Regions from separate parts of the Parabacteroides sp. D25 genome, predicted to be linked through region 3. Evidence: riboswitches for the same ligand, from Rfam matches in the RefSeq annotation. Region 3 holds a riboswitch; each other region holds the start of a gene.
What was found. A riboswitch is a leader RNA that binds a small molecule or an ion and turns the genes downstream of it on or off. The one in region 3 is predicted to bind cobalamin.

Region 1 (4,824 bases), on a different contig from region 3:
CCCTTTATGGAATAATAAGATTGTGTTATTTTGATATTTTTGTGCGAAGATGGCGAGGATCTTGCTTTTTGTGATAGCTGTCAGGCTTGAAATTAAACTTTTTGTAAAGTGAGCTTTGCAAAAATCATACGTTTTGCTTGTTGTACTTTTAAAGAATTATAAAATAGTCTTTAAAATTATTCATCTGTAATAATTTGATTAATTTTGTGATGTCACAACGATAAAAAGAAACCTAAAATGGTTTGAGTGTGATAAATTGAAACAGATAAGAGACTAATAACATTAGCAATATAATATGTAAATTTAAGGTTATGTCAACAGTAAGATTTAGTCAGGTTACATTTGCTACTAAATCGTGGGTAGCAGAAGCATGGGAAAAGATGGTAGTGGAATTGTTTAGCGGTCGTGTCGTAGCGGAAGTCAAACAATTGGATGAAGTATGTGAATCAAAGTGGGAAGTAGAATTGAAGAAGCTTCAAAACGAGGTTCATTCTTTATGTCATCATGCGATCCATCAATTGCTCCCGATAGCCGGCTCTTATCAACAGGCGTTACTGGATGACGTTGCCCAAGCCTATACGGTATACGCTCCGGAAGAAGCAGAGTCTATCTTCAACCGGGGAAACCAAGCGATCGAGGATATCAAAGGACATGTATCGGGTATTCGCTACAACGCTTGTAAAATGCGTGAGGCGAACCGTAAAGTAAGCGAGTTGGAAGATATGCACGCAAAAGCGGTCATGTACCATAATTCAGTGAAACCTTATATGGATACACTTCGTTTCCATATCGATCAGCTTAAGCATATATTGCATGTAGCGTAATAAGATGGGCTGTCCGGGTTTGGTTACTCTCCGGGCAGCCTTCTTCTTTTAGCGAGGTTGGATAATCAGTAGGGAGAAATAGGGGAAATCCTTGGAATGTATAGTGGCGATATCAGTAGTATAATATTCTTTTCTTGTTCCTACATTCTCGAAATAATGAAAAACCGCCTTATCCGCATACTGCCGGATACAAGTATGAATAGCCTCTTGGCAACCCGGTAATTTCATGATGACGATGATCATTCCATTTTCTATTTTTGCCGAAAGTTCATCGAACGACGCAGTCCCGGGGATTACGTTAATTTGCTCCTCTTGTTTTACGATATGTATCCCGGCCAAGGCACCTGCCGCTATAAATGCCGGAATTCCTGCGATTCGATCTACCGGGATTCCTGTTTCCTCGAATTTATCGTATACATATTGTATAGATGAATAAAAACCAGCGTCTCCCTCGGCGACGATCACGATTTGTTTCCCTTTCAAATATTCAGCTTGGGCATCCAGAAACAATTCGTTATAAGCGTTTAACGCATCTGTCCGTTCCTTACTCATTGGCAAAATAAACGGATGGATCAAGGATTCGTCTACCTCAATAGCTTTCAATATATCCGTCGCCCGAGATATGATTCCATGCTTGCCTTGTGTAGCAGGACAATAGATAATATCAGCCTTTTGTAATGTTTTAAGCCCTTTCAGCGTAATTAATTCCGGATCACCGGGACCTAATGAGACGAAGTGAATAGGATGATTCATGTGTATCTGTTTTTATTTGAAACGCAAAAGTCCTTAAAATTGTGGATGTATACAAATATTCTTACTACTTTTGTCACTGTAACAGGCTCCGCTTATCTCTTTTTCCGGGAGGCGGATTAAAAGGGAACCGGGTGAGAATCCCGGACAGACCACGCTGCTGTGAACTTTTAAACATTCGGACAATACCTTGGCCACTGGTTTTGTAATCGGGAAGGCGTCCTGAATGGAAGTAAGTCAGAAGACCTGCCGGTTCATAAATAAATGTTGCTGTCCCGTGGAGCAGGACGAGAGTAACTGTCAATGATCAACTGTCAATTAAACAAGGATTATGAATAAGTTTATAGCGGGTGGATGCTTGCTTTTATCGGTATTGACTTTATCATGTACTTCAGGTATCCGTGAAAAAGGAGAAATAGGGAAGACGGCTTCCGTAGAGCAATCTGCGTTCTCGCAAGAGCAGGTTAAGCCTTTATACGCCCAAGGATTCAAGCTTACCTATGCGGATCAATATCTCTTGGCTGATATCCAAGATCCTCAAAATGAGGAAAGCACCACGTTTCATTATGCGTTCGTGAAAAGAGGTGCGAAACCCACGGGGATTCCCGCTGATTATACGGTGATAGAGCTTCCTATCCGAAGCGTTATCTGTATGACTTCCCTGCAATTATCGAACTTTATTAAATTGGGTGCCTTGGATAGGGTCGTTGGGATTACCAGTACACGGCATTTGTTCAATAAAGAGATGAACGAACGCCTGAAAGAAGGTAAAACCGCTAAGATCGGTATCGAGGGGAATTTCGATAACGAGGTTATCATGAGCATGAATCCTGATTTGATCCTTGTATCGCCATTCAAGCGGGGAGGCTATGAGACGCTGAAAGACGTGGGTATTCCCTTGATTCCCCATTTGGGTTATAAGGAGACTACGCCATTGGGACAGGCCGAGTGGATCAAGTTCGTAGGCTTGCTGTTGGGGATAGAGAAAGATGGCAATGAGCGTTTCGCCACCATCGAGAAGAGGTATAATGAATTAAAGGAACTTACGGCGGATGGTAAGGTTAAAAAACGTCCGATCGTTTTTAGTGGCGAGTTACGGGGTGGAAACTGGTATGCCGTAGGAGGAAAGAGCTTCTTAGCGCAACTTTTCAAGGATGCCGGCGCTGATTATTTCTTGAAAGATGATGAGCGATCCGGTGGTGTTACATTAGACTTCGAGACGGTCTATAACCAAGCGGACGACGCTGATTATTGGCGTATCGTGAATAGTTTCCCGGGAACGTTCAGCTATGAGGCATTGAAAGAGCAAGATCCTCGTTATGAGGATTTCCGTGCGTTCCGGGAGAAAGGAATTATCTATTGTAATATGAAGAACACGCCGTTTTATGAGAGTATGCCGACAGAACCGGAGATCGTCCTAGCGGATTTGCTTCATATCTTTCATCCGGATTTATTACCGGATCATGAGTCGGTCTATTATTCTCGACTTAAATAAGGAACACTGATGAGACATTCAAATACCCTATGGATGCTGGCGATTGTCACGGCTATTTTTGTTCTAATCTTTTTGAATTTGGTGTTGGGGTCAGTCTCTATTCCTCTTCAATCGGTTTGGCATATTATCTGGAATTTAGGAAATGAGCCTATTACATGGCAGAATATTATCTGGAAATCCCGACTACCACAGGCATTGACAGCGTTGGTAGCGGGAGCTGGCTTATCCATCAGCGGCTTACAGATGCAAACCGTTTTCCGTAATCCATTGGCCGGACCTTCGGTCTTAGGTATCAGTTCGGGAGCGAGCATGGGTGTCGCTTTCGTGGTGTTGTTAAGCGGTAGTTTAGGGGGCGTTGCCTTGAGTAAACTTGGTTTTATGGGGGAGATCGCCTTATCGATAGCGGCCGTGATCGGTTCCTTATCCGTGATGGCGCTGATCGTGTATGTTTCCCAAAAGGTAAAAGGAAATGTCACGTTGTTGATTATCGGTGTGATGATCGGTTACGTGGCAAACGCCGTGATCGGTGTACTTAAATTCTTTAGCGTCGAGGAGGATATCCGTGCATACGTGATTTGGGGATTGGGTAGTTTCGCCCGTGTTTCCGGTAATCAGATGACGTTGTTCGTGATTCTTATGACAATCTTGATCCCTCTCTCGTTCCTGCTTATCAAGACCATGAACTTGATGCTTCTTGGGGATAGCTACGCACGCAATTTGGGACTTAATATCAAGCGGGCCCGTTTGTTGGTTATCACCTCGGCTGGGGTCCTTACGGCGATTGTCACTGCTTATTGCGGACCTATTATCTTCTTGGGGCTAGCCGTTCCGCATTTATGCCGGGCCATATTTCAAACTTCCGACCATCGGATTTTAATGCCTGCGGTCTTATTCGCCGGTGCGGCGTTGGCGTTGATCTGTAATTTGATCGCCCGTATGCCGGGGTTCGAGGGAGCGTTACCTGTCAACTCGGTAACCGCTTTAGTAGGTGCTCCAGTAGTGGCCTCAGTATTATTTAGAAAACGTAAGAATGAATTGAACGAGTAAGATGAAACAAGATACGATTCATATTAACGGACTTTCGATCGGTTACCATTCTAAGAGTAGTACAAAGCTGGTAGCTAAAGGTATACACTCTACGATCTATAGTGGTGAATTAACCTGTTTGCTGGGTGCTAACGGGGTGGGGAAGTCTACTTTATTGCGCACGTTATCGGCTTTCCAACCTAAATTAGATGGGGAAATATTGGTCCTAGGAAAAGATATAGATACTTATTCCGATAAGGAATTGAGCACCACGATCGGTGTCGTGCTGACCGATAAATGTGAGATCCGGAATATGTTGGTACGGGAATTGGTCGGGATGGGACGTAGCCCGTATACCGGCTTCTGGGGTAAGTTGAGCAAGGATGATAAGCGGATCGTGGAAGAATCCATCGCCCTTGTCCGCATTGAGGAACTAGCATCCCGCATGGTCCATACCTTATCGGATGGAGAACGCCAGAAAGTGATGATCGCTAAGGCGCTCGCTCAGGAGACTCCGGTTATTTACTTGGATGAACCTACCGCATTCCTTGATTTCCCCAGCAAGGTAGAGATTATGCAATTACTCCATCATCTAACCCGGAAAACGAATAAGACGATATTTATGTCCACTCACGATTTGGAGCTGGCTCTTCAGATATCGGATAAGATCTGGTTAATGGACAAAGCGAATGGTATCTCTACCGGTACTCCCGAGGATTTGGCATTGAG
Region 2 (4,824 bases), on a different contig from region 3:
TATGCAGGAGGCTGGTGCTACGGCTGATATCGAGATGGCTTATACGTTGTGCGACGGTATGGAATATCTTCGTGCCGGTATCAACGCCGGTATCGATGTGGATGCGTTCGCTCCCCGTTTGTCATTCTTCTGGGCTATCGGTGTAAATCACTTCATGGAGATCGCCAAGATGCGTGCGGCTCGTATGTTGTGGGCGAAGATCGTGAAGAGCTTCGGCGCTAAGAACCCGAAATCATTGGCATTGCGTACACATAGCCAGACTTCCGGTTGGTCATTGACCGAGCAAGATCCGTTCAATAACGTAGGACGTACTTGTATCGAGGCTATGGCCGCTACATTAGGACATACACAATCTTTGCATACGAACGCATTGGATGAGGCGATCGCTTTGCCGACCGATTTCTCCGCTCGTATCGCTCGTAATACACAGATTTACATTCAGGAAGAGACTAAGATCTGTAAGGAAATCGACCCGTGGGCTGGTTCTTACTATGTAGAGTCTTTGACGAATGAATTGGTACATAAAGGTTGGGCGTTGATCCAAGAGATCGAGAGCATGGGTGGTATGGCGAAAGCCATCGAGACAGGTCTTCCTAAGATGCGTATCGAGGAAGCGGCCGCTCGTACACAGGCTCGTATCGACTCTGGTGTTCAGACCATCGTTGGTGTTAACAAATATCGTTTGCCGAAGGAAGATCCGATCGATATCCTTGAGATTGATAATACAGCCGTACGTAACGAGCAGATCGCCGCTTTGAAGGAGTTGCGTGCTAACCGTGACGAAGCCGCTGTTCAAAAAGCTTTGGCTGATATCACGGAGTGCGTGAAGACGAAGAAGGGCAATTTATTAGAGTTGGCTGTTAAGGCTGCCGGCTTGCGTGCGTCATTGGGAGAGATCTCCGATGCTTGCGAGGTGGTTGTAGGTCGTTATAAAGCAATCATTAGAACTATTTCAGGCGTGTATTCATCAGAAACTAAGAAAGACGCAGACTTCCAGAAAGCTTGCGAGCTTTGCGAGCAATTCGCTAAGAAAGAGGGCCGTCAGCCTCGTATCATGATCGCTAAGATGGGTCAGGACGGACATGACCGTGGCGCTAAGGTTGTTGCTACCGGTTATGCTGACTGTGGGTTCGACGTAGATATGGGACCGTTGTTCCAGACTCCGGCCGAGGCTGCCCGTCAAGCTGTAGAGAACGATGTTCACGTAATGGGCGTTTCTTCTTTGGCCGCTGGTCATAAGACGTTGGTTCCGCAGGTTATCGAGGAGTTGAAGAAATTAGGTCGTGAGGATATCATCGTTATCGCTGGTGGTGTAATCCCGGCTCAAGACTATGACTTCTTGTATAAGGCTGGCGTTGCCGCTATCTTTGGCCCGGGTACTTCCGTATCGAAGGCAGCTTGCCAGATCCTAGAGATCTTGTTAGGCGAATAAATAGCATTTAAACCTTACGGTTTTTTAATAAAGAGAGGCTGGACAATTGATTTTGTCCGGCCTTTTTTAGTATTGTATACGGGTTTATGTACTTTTGTAGCGATTATTCAATTAAAAAGGGAAAGAATCATGGGAATCGTTATAGGTATAGACGTGGGAGGTAGCACGACCAAGATCGTCGGTGTGGAGGATAAGAAGATCAAGAACCCGATGTTCGTGAAAGCTACCGATCCGGTAACCTCTTTATTCGGGGCCTTCGGTAAATATATTTATGATAATAACATCTCACTCTCGAATATAGAGAAAGTGATCTTGACGGGTGTAGGTAGCGCCTATATCGATCAACCTTTATATGGCTTACCAACCGCGAAGACGGATGAGTTCCTCGCAAATGGGCTAGGGGCGCAGTATAATACGGGACTGGATAGCCTGTTGGTGGTCAGCATGGGAACGGGTACCTCTTTTGTCAAGGTACAAGGCTCCACGGTCGAGCATATCGGGGGATTGGGTATCGGTGGCGGAACCATCCTCGGCTTGTCTAAGCTATTATTGAAAACGCATGACTTTCACCAAATAGCGTCTTTGGCTGAGCATGGTTCCCTGAATGATATCGACTTGCATATCCGGGATATTACGCCGCATCCGCTACCCGGCCTGCCGCTAGACGTGACAGCCTCTATTTTTGGAAAAGCGGATGCGAACGCTAAGGTTGAGGATATCGCTCTCGGTATCGTTCATATGGTCTTGCAGACTATCGGGCAAGGAGCTGTTTTCGCCTCGTTAAATGGCGATATCAAGAATATCGTGTTGATCGGTAACCTGACTCGCTTGCCGCAATGCCCGGATATTTTCCCCCGTCTGGAGGAGATGTGCGATGTCCATTTCAAGATACCGGAGTATGCCGAGTATCGCACGGCTATCGGGGCGGCTTTATGTTATATCAGGAACCGGGAATATAGGGATATTTTTTGTGGAAAGTGTTAGGCTACATCAAAACTTTATGTATCTTTGCTACATGCTTTGTTCCCTTTCGGCAATCGCCGGATAGGGATTAAAAGGGAATCGGGTGAGAATCCCGGACAGTCCCGCTGCTGTAAGCTTCATAAACGGGTTGAGCAATACTGTTGCCACTGTTCATTCAAGTGAATGGGAAGGCGCTTAAGACCGGAAGTAAGTCAGAAGACCTGCAAGGCGTGTATATTTTCGACGGCTTCGAGGAAAGGCCGGAAGAGAACGCAAGAACCGTATCCGGTTTTTACTATTCTTTATCCAAGGTTTTCTTATCAAGTCGTCTCATGGTTTCGGATAATTATTTTGCCATAATAATTAGGGAAAGAAGCATGAATCTGACCGACGGGATGAGCTCCGTATGTAAGATGCATGCTTTCTTTGAGTTTAAAGGACTGGGGTATTCCGTGAACACTCTATAGAGAATATTTGTTTATTATTAGAAAAGTGCGTTTATTTGCAACGAGTAATTAACAAAAGAAGTATGAATATGAAGAAAATCGTGGGATTTCTTATGGTTGCCTTGTTAGCGTTGATGGCGCTTCCGGCGAACGCTCAGCTTAAATTCGGTATCAAGGGAGGTGTGAATATATCGTCTGTCCATTTCAACTCGGACGTGTTGAAAGCGGATAACGTAACCGGCTTCCAAGTGGGGCCGATGATCGAGACGACTTTGCCGTTGGTGGGTGTCGGGATCGATGCGGCCGTGTTGTATTCGCAAAAAGGTTTGGAGACGACTTCGGTTGGCGGGGTTAAGACTTCGATGAAGACGGATTATATCGATGTTCCGGTCAACTTGAAATGGAAATTCGGCTTACCGATCGTCAAAGCGTATCTGGCAGCCGGTCCGTATATCGGTTTCCGTGTAGGCGGTGATAAATTTTGGGATATCCCGGGTTCCGTAGCGGATCAGGTGAAGGCGAAGAATTTCAGCGCAGGCCTTAACTTCGGTGCCGGCGTGGAGTTGATCAGCCACTTGCAGGTGGGTTTCAATTATGGTCTGGGACTGACTGATAACTATAGCATTGAGAAGGTGAACCTCTCCGACGGTGCCGGAAAGAATCGTGGATGGTCTATCACGGCAGCGATCTTGTTCTAAATAGGTGAAAATAAAATGAGAGAGGCTGGGCTTTAGAAGTCCGGCCTTTTTTGTTATTTTTGGGCTCGTAATGAAACACCTGTTTGAATGAAATATGCGGACGTCATACTTCCCCTTCCTTTGGAGAATAGCTATACCTATCGGATACCCGAAGATCTGGAAAGAGCCGTGACTCCCGGTTGCCGGGTGATCGTGCATTTCGGGAAGAAACGATATTATACGGCCATCGTCATGGAGGTACACGACCGGGAACCGGTATCCGATTTTGAGACGAAGGAGATCTACGCTTTGCTGGATGCCACTCCGGTGCTCCGCCGTCCGCAACTCCGTTTCTGGAAATGGATATCTTCTTATTATATATGTAAGCTGGGCGACGTGTATAAGGCGGCCTTGCCTTCCGGCTTAAAGTTGGAAAGCGAGACGGCGGTTACTTATAATGAGGATTTCGAGGCTACCGCCCCCTTGCGCCCGAACGAGCAAGCGGTACTGGATGCCTTTAGCGGGGTTTTGAAATTGACGATCTCGGAGTTGGAGAAGAAGACCGGTCTCCGAAATGTTGTCCCGATCGTCTCTTCCTTGATGGTGAAAGGGGCGGTCGAGGTGAGCGAGGAGCTAAAGCGAGGATTCGTTCCCAAGACACAGGCGTTTATCCGTTTGGCCGAAGCTTACTGGGATGAGACGAAATTGCAGGCGGTGTTCGAAGAATTGAAAAGGGCGAAGAAGCAAGAGCTTCTGTTGGTCAGCTTCTTGGATTTAAGCCATACCTTGAATCCCGCTTTATCGAAGGAGCTTTCCAAGAAAGAGCTATTGGAACGCAGTGGTTATACCTCTGCGGTATTGGAGGGTCTGCTGAAACGGGGTATCTTGGAGAGTTACGAGAAAGAGGTGGGTCGTTTACAAGTATCCGTCTGCCGCTTGCAAGAGCCGAATCCGCTCAGTCCGGCGCAAGAGAAAGCCTACGGAGAGATCCATGAGGCTTTCAAGACGAAGGAGGTTTGCTTGCTTCATGGCGTGACTTCCAGTGGTAAGACCGAGATATACGTCCGTTTGATCCATGAGGTCTTGCGGCTGGGGCGGCAGGTTTTATATATGTTGCCGGAGATCGCTATCACGACCCAGATCACGGAACGGCTGGCGAAATTATTCGGGGATAAGCTATTGGTCTACCACTCTAAGTTCTCGGACAACGAGCGGGTGGAGGTCTGGAACAAGCTGCTGCATAGCGACGAGCCTATGCTGGTATTGGGGGTCCGTTCTTCCCTCTTCCTTCCGTTTAAGGACTTGG
Region 3 (4,824 bases):
CGCTCCGAATCAAAATAGTACGCCTTAAAGGAAAGTTCGCCTCCCCTTCCAAAATCGCCGAATAGATTACCTTCCAAATGGTAAGCATGGATATCGCTATTTCTACGCTTCTCTCTCGTCTCCAATTCCCCATTAATCAATGTATAGGGATATTGCCCATCCGCACGCACGAAATCACCATGTAAGGATGCGCTCCAACGCTTTCCTAATTTTTGATCATAATGCAGCACGGGATTAAAAAGCCCGAAGGAACCTCCCTTAACCTTAAGATAAGTATGAAACGATTTGTCTTTAAACGTGGGCTTTCCGGTTTGTATATTCAAGGCTCCTGCCGAGGCATACACCCTTGCCGTTTGGAAGATGTCATCCGATTGTCCGATCGATAAGGAAACCATCTCCACGTTATCCAACGAGAAACGGCTGATATCGACTTGCCCGCTTTGCGCATCCGTAATCGTCACCCCATCGTAACTGACGGCGGTATGCTTCGCTCCCAAGCTACGTACCGAGACCGTTTTCAATCCTCCGATCCCCCCATAATCCTGTACTGTAACTCCCGAGAAGCGTTTCACGGCCTCGGATAGGTCTTGTACTCCCAAGCGATCGATTCCCGCCCGGTCCATAATTTGCAAAGGCGTACCTTCACGGGTGACCGACGGACGTACCTTCTCCACTACTTCCACCCCGGAAAGCTCGTGATAGGCCGTCGTATCGATCTGTTGACCGAAAGCGACACCCAAAGAAAATAACCATACGCTAAAAACGCACAGACATCTTATAAGATATAAATCTCGCATAATAATTCTTAGGTTTACCAACGTCTTCACCCGAAACGTCGCATAACAAAATCATGGCAGGTTTTCTGGCTCGTCCACCCTCTGTCGGCTACCTTCCCGCCTATCCGATAGGCAGTGGCAACAAGATTTGCCGGGGCTCCAAGGACTTACAGCTACGGGTACAGCTCCGGACTCGCACCGGATTCCCTTTTACTGATTATTATCGGAATCGATAACATCTACACCTTGATTGGCCGCAAAGATACATGTTTACTTTTTGATTAGCAACAAAAAAGCCCCCCGGCGAATCACTTCGGCGGAAGGCTAGGGAGTTTACACTTTTCTAAACATTACTAACAACAAAATATTTATTCTATGTATAAAAGAATAATATCATTAACTGTGCGGTCAACACACGCAAAAACATGGTCAATGGATAAACCGTCGCATATCCAACCGCCGGCGCATCATTTCCTGCCGCCATATTGGAATAGGCTAACGCAGGAGGATCGGTCGTACTTCCCGCAATCAATCCCATCAACGTAAAATAATTCAGTTTATAAAAATACCTTCCCACACAACCGATAATCAGTAGAGGCAATAACGTTATTATAAAACCATAACCGATCCAAGCTACACCACCCTTATTGACTATCGTATCGACAAAACCTTCACCCGCACTCAATCCCACGCAGGCGAGAAACAACGTGATTCCTAATTCCCTCAATAGTAAATTAGAACTTTGCGTGGTATAAGTAACCAATTTATAACGATAACCGAACCGGCTTATCAATATCGCAACGATCAACGGACCTCCCGCTAATCCTAATTTCACCGGTTGAGGAATACCCGGAAAACTAATAGGAAGACTTCCCACGATAATACCCAAAACTATACCAACAAAAATAGTCACCAAATTAGGTTCATTCAAGCGTTTCATTGAATTACCCAGCGTCTCGGCAACTTTCTCCACCGCCAATTCACTACCGACCACTGTCACCCGGTCGCCTATTTGCAAGACCAGATTAGGAGTAGCTACCAACTCCAGCCCCGCACGATTGATCCGAGTCACGTTAATTCCATGTAAACGGCGTAACTGCAAAGCCCCTAATTGCTTACCGTTGATTTCAGACCGGGTAACCAAAATACGCCGGCTGATAAACTGGCTTTCCGCCGGAATCCATTGCTTACGATCCATCTGTATTTCTTGACCGATAAAAGTCTTTATCGCCTCCACGTCATGCTCTGCGGTAATAACAAAAATCTTATCATCCCCATTCAATACCGTGTTCCCCGCCACGATCTCTATCCGATTCGTATCGTTACGTAAAATACGGGAAATAACAAATTCACGGTGTTCCAACAATTTAGATAGCTCACTTACGCTACGACCAAAAATCGCCGGATTCTTCACCACCAAAGAGATAGGTACAGCCTCTCCTCCCGATTCCGTATCCGTCTCTTCTTCCAATTGTTCCGTCTCCTTCGCAAAAGAGATACGGAAAACATAACGGATAAAAATCATCGACAAGATAATGCCGATCACACCTAACGGATAGGCAACCGCATATCCTAAAGCGATCGTTTCATCCGAGATCCCCGTCATATCTGAATAAGCCTGTTGAGCAGCGCCCAATCCCGGTGTATTCGTCACTGCTCCGGATAAGATACCTACCATTGTCGGTATAGGAATGCCTGTAATATAATGTATAATCAAGGCAGTAATCACCCCTAGAAAAACAATACCGCAAGCAAGCATATTCAACGTGATCCCTCCCTTTCGAAACGAAGAGAAAAATCCGGGGCCTACTTGCATACCTACCGAGTAAACAAATAAGATCAAACCAAACTCTCTAAAAAAATGAACGACCGACGGATTCGCCGTAAAACCGAAATGCCCGAGAAAGATCCCGACAAACAGTACCATGGTAATCCCTAAAGAGATACCGAATAGCTTCAGTTTACCAAGCTGGATCCCCAGAGCGATCACAACGGATAACAAAAGGATAGAATGCCCTACCCCTTCTCCCCATAACAATTCATTAATCCATTCCATATCTATTCATGTATATATTAATTTAAGATAAAAAAGTACCTCTGGCGAATCACTTCGGCAGAGATACACATATTGAACATTTAGTATCCCAGTTTAATCTGGCATCCATTCTAACAACATTTACTAATATATTTTCTATTTCTTATGCTGATAATTTAGACAAACTTTCCTCTTCCGGCAAAAGGGTTACCGGCCATTCAAATGTCGCACGACAGTGCGAACAGATCCTTTTCATACGTCTTTGTTCCTTTTAAGATATTGCTTATCTTTTCGTACTGCTTTCCTAATCCCTCGAGCAAAAACAGCCTTTAATGAATGGCAGGTCTTCTGACTGACTCCCATCTTGAAGCCTTCCCGGTCGCTAGAACCAGTGGCGATAGTGTTGTTTCAAGATGTTCTTCGGAGCTTCACAGCAGCGGGACTGTCCGGGATTTACACCCGATTCCCTTTTAATCCACATACCCGAATGGTATATGCGGAACCGATTCGGGAACAAAGATAGCATGTTTTCCGTATATATCATATCTTTTCGCTTTTTTGTTTACTTTTATTATCCAAATAAAAAAATCCCGGGACAAAACAATTGAACCGGGATCTTTTAACCTCTAAGCTATCCTCCCGACAGGAAGAGGCTTTGATTTTCCTTAAATAATAATTACTACAAGGGAATATTTCCATGTTTTTTAGGAGGATTACTCTGGCTCTTATTTTTCGCCATTTCCAACGCCTGAATCAATTTAAAACGTGTGTCTCTAGGTTGTATGACTTCATCTATAAATCCTTGCTCGGCTGCCCGGTAAGGATTTGAGAATTTCTCGGTGTATTCACGAATTGCTTGTTTCTTCTCCTCATCGTTGGCTTTCCGGTATAATATATTCACGGCACCTTCAGCCCCCATCACCGCAATCTCAGCCATCGGATATGCCAAGTTTATATCGGCACCGGTAGGCTTACTTGCCATTACGATATAGGCTCCCCCGTAAGCCTTCCGGGTAATCAACGTGATTTTGGGAACCGTGGCCTCCGCATAAGCGTAGACAATTTTTGCCCCGTGGCGTATAATTCCCGCATGTTCTTGCGTACAGCCCGGCAAGAAGCCCGGCACATCCTCGAACGTGATCAATGGAATATTGAAGCAATCGCAGAAGCGAATGAAACGTGCGGCCTTATCAGAAGCATCGATATCCAAGACTCCCGCTAAAAAGGCAGGTTGGTTCCCTACGATACCTATGGTACGGCCTCCCAAACGAGCGAATCCCACTACAATATTGCGAGCGAAATGAGGCATAATCTCGAAAAAGTAATGATTATCCACTATCGGCTCTATAATATCCTTGATGTCATAAGGGACATTAGGATCTTCCGGAATCACATGCTGCAACGACTCTTCTACCCGACGCACATCGTCAGCACAAGCTATAACTGGAGCGTCTTCCATATTATTAGAAGGCAGGAAACTCAGAAGTTCCCGGATACTCATCAAAGTCTCCTCTTCCGTATCACACACAAAATGTGCGACCCCGCTTTTTCCGCTATGTACCTGCGCCCCGCCCAGCTCTTCCTTATCGATCACCTCGTGAGTCACCGCCTTTACGACATCCGGCCCCGTGATAAACATATGACTTTGCTCTTTGACCATAAAAATAAAATCGGTCAAAGCCGGGGAATAACAAGCGCCCCCCGCACAAGGCCCCAAAATAGCCGATAATTGGGGAACGACTCCCGAGGCCATCGTATTTTGGTAAAAGATAGAAGCATAACCAGCCAAGCTATTCACCCCTTCTTGAATCCGGGCACCCCCCGAGTCATTCAAGGCGATGATCGGCGCTCCGTTCTTTAAGGCTAATTGTTGCACTTTCACGATCTTAGCGGCATTCGTGGCACTCAAGGTCCCACCGTATGCGGTAAAATCATAAGCGTAAACAAATACCAAACGACCATCGATCTTTCCATAACCACTTACCATTCCATCACCGGGAATCTTATTCTTAT
Region 4 (4,824 bases), on a different contig from region 3:
CCGAAATGAATCGCGAGCGAACCTAAAATTCCCCCTAAGAAAATACCGATACCCACGAAAATCAAATCGGTCTGATTGGTTGGGCGATCGGGATATCCTAAAGCCGTCGCCGCTTTATTTACCTCTGATTTCATGCCTGCCAATTCCAGCATATCACCGGAATCTATCACCGTAGCGGCCAAGACCGGGATATTGATACCCGCACGCCTTACGGACTTGATGCTAACACCATGCATAAACGATTGATTGCGTAAATAGCAGATCTTTTTCCCCACGTATTCCTTATGGATCACTAGTACGGGTAACGTCTCTGCCGGAAAATCGAGCAATTCAATGTCATTGACCTCGTCGCCAATCCAGTTCTCCTCTCCGATCACGAATTCCCGGCGACCGCTTAGGACAACCTCATTTCCGGTATGTAAAACCAAATCCGGTTTAACATCAGTTACTACATTATTAATACGGACACGCTCCACGAACAAATGCCGTCCCAATTGGTCTAAATATACCTCCAACTGCTTTACGCTTTTGCCATCCTTGAACCATTCATTACTAATCTTATAGGCCCGGAAAGTTACCGGACGGGCGGCAGGCATAAAGCCCGGTTGCTCGCTCTCGTCGTTATTTCCCATTTTAGCCTCTAGCTCTTTACACGCTTTTTTCACGTAGTCGAGTCCTCCTAAAAGACGTGGCCCGATATCACTCACTAACCATGCGGATCCTGCCGTACCGAAAATATAAGTTACCGCATAGGCCACGGGCATTACATTTACCATAGCGCTTTTATCCGTATCGCTAATATTCATCTGTCCGATCGTATCTTCGGCAACTCCTAATACTGCCGACATCGTCTGGGAGCCCGCCAATAATCCTGCGGCCTCGCCTGCGTTATATCCCATAAGTTTCGCTAACAAAAAAGGAGCGATCAAACAAAATATACACATGACGGCGGCGAAAAGCATTTGAGGAAGACCTTCCTTTTTCAATCCCCGGAAGAACTGTGGCCCAACGCTATATCCTACAGCGAAGAGGAACATCAAGAAAAAGACGGACTTTAACGGTCCGCTTATATCGATTTTTAATTGCCCGATCAATACACCGACCAATAATACGCTGGTAACCGTTCCCAGCGTGAACTTCTTTATCTTAAACTTGCCAATCCAGAAACCGAGAGCTAAGGTTATGAAAATAGCTAGCTCCGGATAATGTTGAAGTAAATTAGTTATCCATTCCATATCTATTTATTTGATGTTAAACAAAAAAGATGCTATTGGAACAGGGATTCTTTGAAAGATGTTGTTACTTTTCGGAATTATTTATATAAATTTGCGACCGCTTAGGTGATAGAGTTTGTCTACCGACAACTCTATAAAAGGGAATCCGGTTAGAATCCGGAACAGTGCCCGCTACTGTGAAGCTCTTGAAAAGGAAAGCGTTCTGCTATGCCACTGTCTTAAGAAAGATGGGAAGGTTGCTTTCCGAGCCAGTCAGGAAACCTGCCAAGCGAAGTAATGATTAATTCCTCCCGGGGTTAGGAGTAATTAAGAGGATAGAAATATCACCTATATCTAAAAGATGTTGGAGACGGAATAATACGTTGTCTCCGTGGGATTGATATGTAATCTAATTATTAATATATTCATATGATGAGGAAACACTTACTATCTTTCTTCCTGCTGGTCATCAGCCTAGTTTGTCGTGCGCACGATGGCGAGAATTTTGTAGCATCCGATTTATTCGCCTCTTTACAACCGGGCGATAAGGCCGCTTTATTGATGGTACATTTTGGAACAACCCATGATGATACCCGTGCCTTGACAATCGACGCGATCAATCAAAAAGCGAAAGAAGCTTTCAAAGATGTTGAGTTGCGTGAGGCATGGACTTCTCGCATTGTAATGCGCCGCTTAAAAGCTCGTGGCATAGAGAAACTAAACCCGATCGAAGCCTTGGAAAAGTTAAAGGCTGATGGTTATACGCACATTTTGATCCAATCCACGAATATAATCGAAGGTATCGAGATGGAATCCTTACGTAAGGATGTTGCCACCATGAAATCTTCTTTCAAGGAGATTCGTATCGGTAATCCTTTATTGTATACACCGGAGGATTATGAGGCGGTAATCGCCGCTATCATAAAAAATGGGGCGAAAGAAGGCGCTACTTTATTGGTAGGCCATGGCACTTATACACCGGCGACGGCCCAATATGCTATGTTGGATTATATGTTGAAGGAGAAGGGATTCAAGGATTATTCCGTAGGAACCATCGAGGGCTATCCTACTTTTGATACGATGGTAGCCCAAGTAAAGGCCAATGGAACGAAGAAAGTCTTGTTGATGCCATTTATGTTTGTTGCCGGAGACCATGCGAAAAACGATATCGCCGGTGATTGGAAAGAGGAATTGGAAAAGAAAGGCTACGAGGTAAGCGTATTTATGGAAGGTCTGGGACAGAATCCGGATATTCAGAAGATCTTCATCGAACATGCCCGTTTCATGGCTAAACATAAGATGATCGATATCGTTGATAAGAAGAAAGCTTATGCGGTAGAGAAGGACTAAAAAAGTTCTCCAAATCTATGTTTTATTCCTTTCGGAAGAAAAAGTAATTCCTTCCGAAAGAAACTAAATTTTCATTCGAAGGAAAATGGAATTTCTTTCGAAAGGGATTTCACATGCATACAATAAACAGTTATAATGCTAAATATATGAAAAGAGTTTTGACAATCTTACCGTTGACAGCCTTATGTATCAGTACGATGCAGGCGCAACACAAGAATGAGTACACGAATTTCGCCGATACGACATTCAATATTCAAGAAGTCGTAGCGACCGCCGCACGCAAGCCACGTCCACAAATCACGAAGTTGGACGTACCTATGAAATATCTTCCTATTTCAATTAATAGCATTACGGCGAGTAGTTTGGAGTTGCGAGGTATCCGTAATATCCAAGATGCGGTACGCTTTATGCCGGGCGTACGATTCCAGACATCTTATGGCGCATTTCAACAATTGTCGATCCGTGGTTTCGATCATTCTATCATGATGATAGACGGTATCCGCGATGAACGTTCGGCAATAAACAACTCTTATCCCGTACCCGATCTATCCTGTATCGAGTCTATTGAATTATTAAAGGGACCGGCTTCTGTACTTTACGGACATTCAGCCGTAGGTGGAACCTTGAATATCGTTCGTAAATCCCCGTCAGAGAAACAGAGCGTTAACGCCCGATTGGCCTATGGTAGTTACGAGAATAAAGAGGCGACGCTTGGCATGGGCGGTAAATTGGTCGGTCCGGTCAATTATTACGCCAATGTCAACTTTTCCGATCAAGAGGGCTGGCGTGATAATGGCAACCGTCGCTTTTCCGGTTATCTGGCATTGCAAGCTAAAATGACGGAACGTGACATATTAGATGTTCGTGGAGGTTTTAACCGCGACTTCTATGGGACGGAGATCGGTCTTCCCGATTTAATGGCAAATGATGTATATAATGTGCAAACAGGACAGTTATATCTCCATAAAAATGATATGCTACCGGGACTTGACCGTGAGGCTCGCTACAATAACGAGTCCGACTTTATGAAGAATCACGCTTGGAACATATCAACGCAGTACACACATACTTTTTGGAACGGTGCGAAACTAACAGATCGCCTTTCTTACAATAACGACGATATCAACTATTTTGGGACGGAAGCCCTCGACTATCTCGAAAGTGATGATCCGATCTATGATCATTATTATATGAAAAATGGCCAGAAAAAATATATCTGTTTGGACAGTGTATATCTTTCTTTCCCGCTTCGCTTCTCCCATATAGCCAAGACGGTAACCAATACGCTCGAGCTAAGCGGTAAATTCAGGACGGGTGAGATAAAGCATACGTATATGGGAGGTTACTCTTTCGTCGCCTTGAATCGTACCAGCTATTCGGGCTATAATTTAGGAGATGATGTTCAGGGTCCCGGCCTTTATTCGCATGTATCCGTTTATGATCCGCATAGCATGGGATATATGACCAGTAAATTCTCGAAAGCAACGGTTACGCATCATTATTCCAACAGCCTTTATCTTCAAGATATGGTTGAGTTCAACGAGCAATGGAAGGTATTAGCCGCTCTACGTTACGACTTTTTCCGTTATATGTCCGCCAGCGCTACAACTCCTACCGGACGACGTGAGTATGAGGAGCATTCAAGCTTCAATATGATAAAGAATAAGGCGTTGACCTATCGTTTCGGAGCGGTCTATCTGCCCCATCCGAATACATCCATTTATGCGTCTTTCGCCTCTTTCTTCAAGCCGATCCGTACGTTCTATCAAGATAACGTCATTTATGTAGGAGGTGATGGAAATCGTTTCGAGCCTGCTCGCAATGAGGAAGTATTTAAGCCGGAGAAAGGATACCAAGCCGAGGTGGGTCTTAAATATCAATTGAACAATATATTAAGCGCCAATGCCAGCTTGTTCTATATCCGGAAGATGAACAGTACGGCTACGTTGACCAACAACTATCAAGTGGAGGTAAACGGCGAGACTACCACGAAGAGCGTAATCGGACAGGTGGGTGTACAAGATTCCAAGGGTTTTGATTTTGATGTCACTCTTTCTCCGGTAAGCACCTTAGCGCTGACGATCGGTTATGGATTGAACGACTCCAAGATCCGGGAGATGAAAGAAATAAAGGATCCGGAATTGATCGAGGCTATCTATGGCAATAACCCGGATGAGACAAAGCAACAATTGAATAGCCAAGAAGGAAACTGGCAGAGCAACGTACCGAACCAGACTTTCTACGCATACGGCAGTTATAC

Region 1: linked by a shared signal. The riboswitch ahead of HMPREF0999_RS03170 (ABC transporter substrate-binding protein) and the one ahead of HMPREF0999_RS05045 (putative transporter) in region 3 are both predicted to bind cobalamin.
Region 2: linked by a shared signal. The riboswitch ahead of HMPREF0999_RS07585 (porin family protein) and the one ahead of HMPREF0999_RS05045 (putative transporter) in region 3 are both predicted to bind cobalamin.
Region 4: linked by a shared signal. The riboswitch ahead of HMPREF0999_RS11065 (sirohydrochlorin cobaltochelatase) and the one ahead of HMPREF0999_RS05045 (putative transporter) in region 3 are both predicted to bind cobalamin.

Annotation. Positions count from the first base shown of each region.
Region 1 covers NZ_JH976500.1:795,750-800,573, forward strand. The annotation lists gene HMPREF0999_RS03160 (hypothetical protein) at 312-824, shown strand; gene HMPREF0999_RS03165 (precorrin-2 C(20)-methyltransferase) at 873-1,577, opposite strand; cobalamin riboswitch at 1,644-1,843, shown strand; gene HMPREF0999_RS03170 (ABC transporter substrate-binding protein) at 1,906-3,069, shown strand; gene HMPREF0999_RS03175 (iron ABC transporter permease) at 3,079-4,116, shown strand; gene HMPREF0999_RS03180 (ABC transporter ATP-binding protein) at 4,118-4,824, shown strand, end outside.
Region 2 covers NZ_JH976502.1:172,218-177,041, forward strand. The annotation lists gene scpA (methylmalonyl-CoA mutase) at 1-1,432, shown strand, start outside; gene coaW (type II pantothenate kinase) at 1,562-2,416, shown strand; cobalamin riboswitch at 2,436-2,639, shown strand; gene HMPREF0999_RS07585 (porin family protein) at 2,931-3,539, shown strand; gene priA (primosomal protein N') at 3,627-4,824, shown strand, end outside.
Region 3 covers NZ_JH976501.1:354,016-358,839, reverse strand. The annotation lists gene HMPREF0999_RS05050 (TonB-dependent receptor plug domain-containing protein) at 1-797, opposite strand, end outside; cobalamin riboswitch at 835-1,040, opposite strand; gene HMPREF0999_RS05045 (putative transporter) at 1,150-2,832, opposite strand; cobalamin riboswitch at 3,132-3,333, opposite strand; gene HMPREF0999_RS05040 (acyl-CoA carboxylase subunit beta) at 3,491-4,824, opposite strand, start outside.
Region 4 covers NZ_JH976503.1:114,966-119,789, reverse strand. The annotation lists gene aspT (aspartate-alanine antiporter) at 1-1,235, opposite strand, end outside; cobalamin riboswitch at 1,322-1,519, shown strand; gene HMPREF0999_RS11065 (sirohydrochlorin cobaltochelatase) at 1,647-2,564, shown strand; gene HMPREF0999_RS11060 (TonB-dependent receptor) at 2,711-4,824, shown strand, end outside.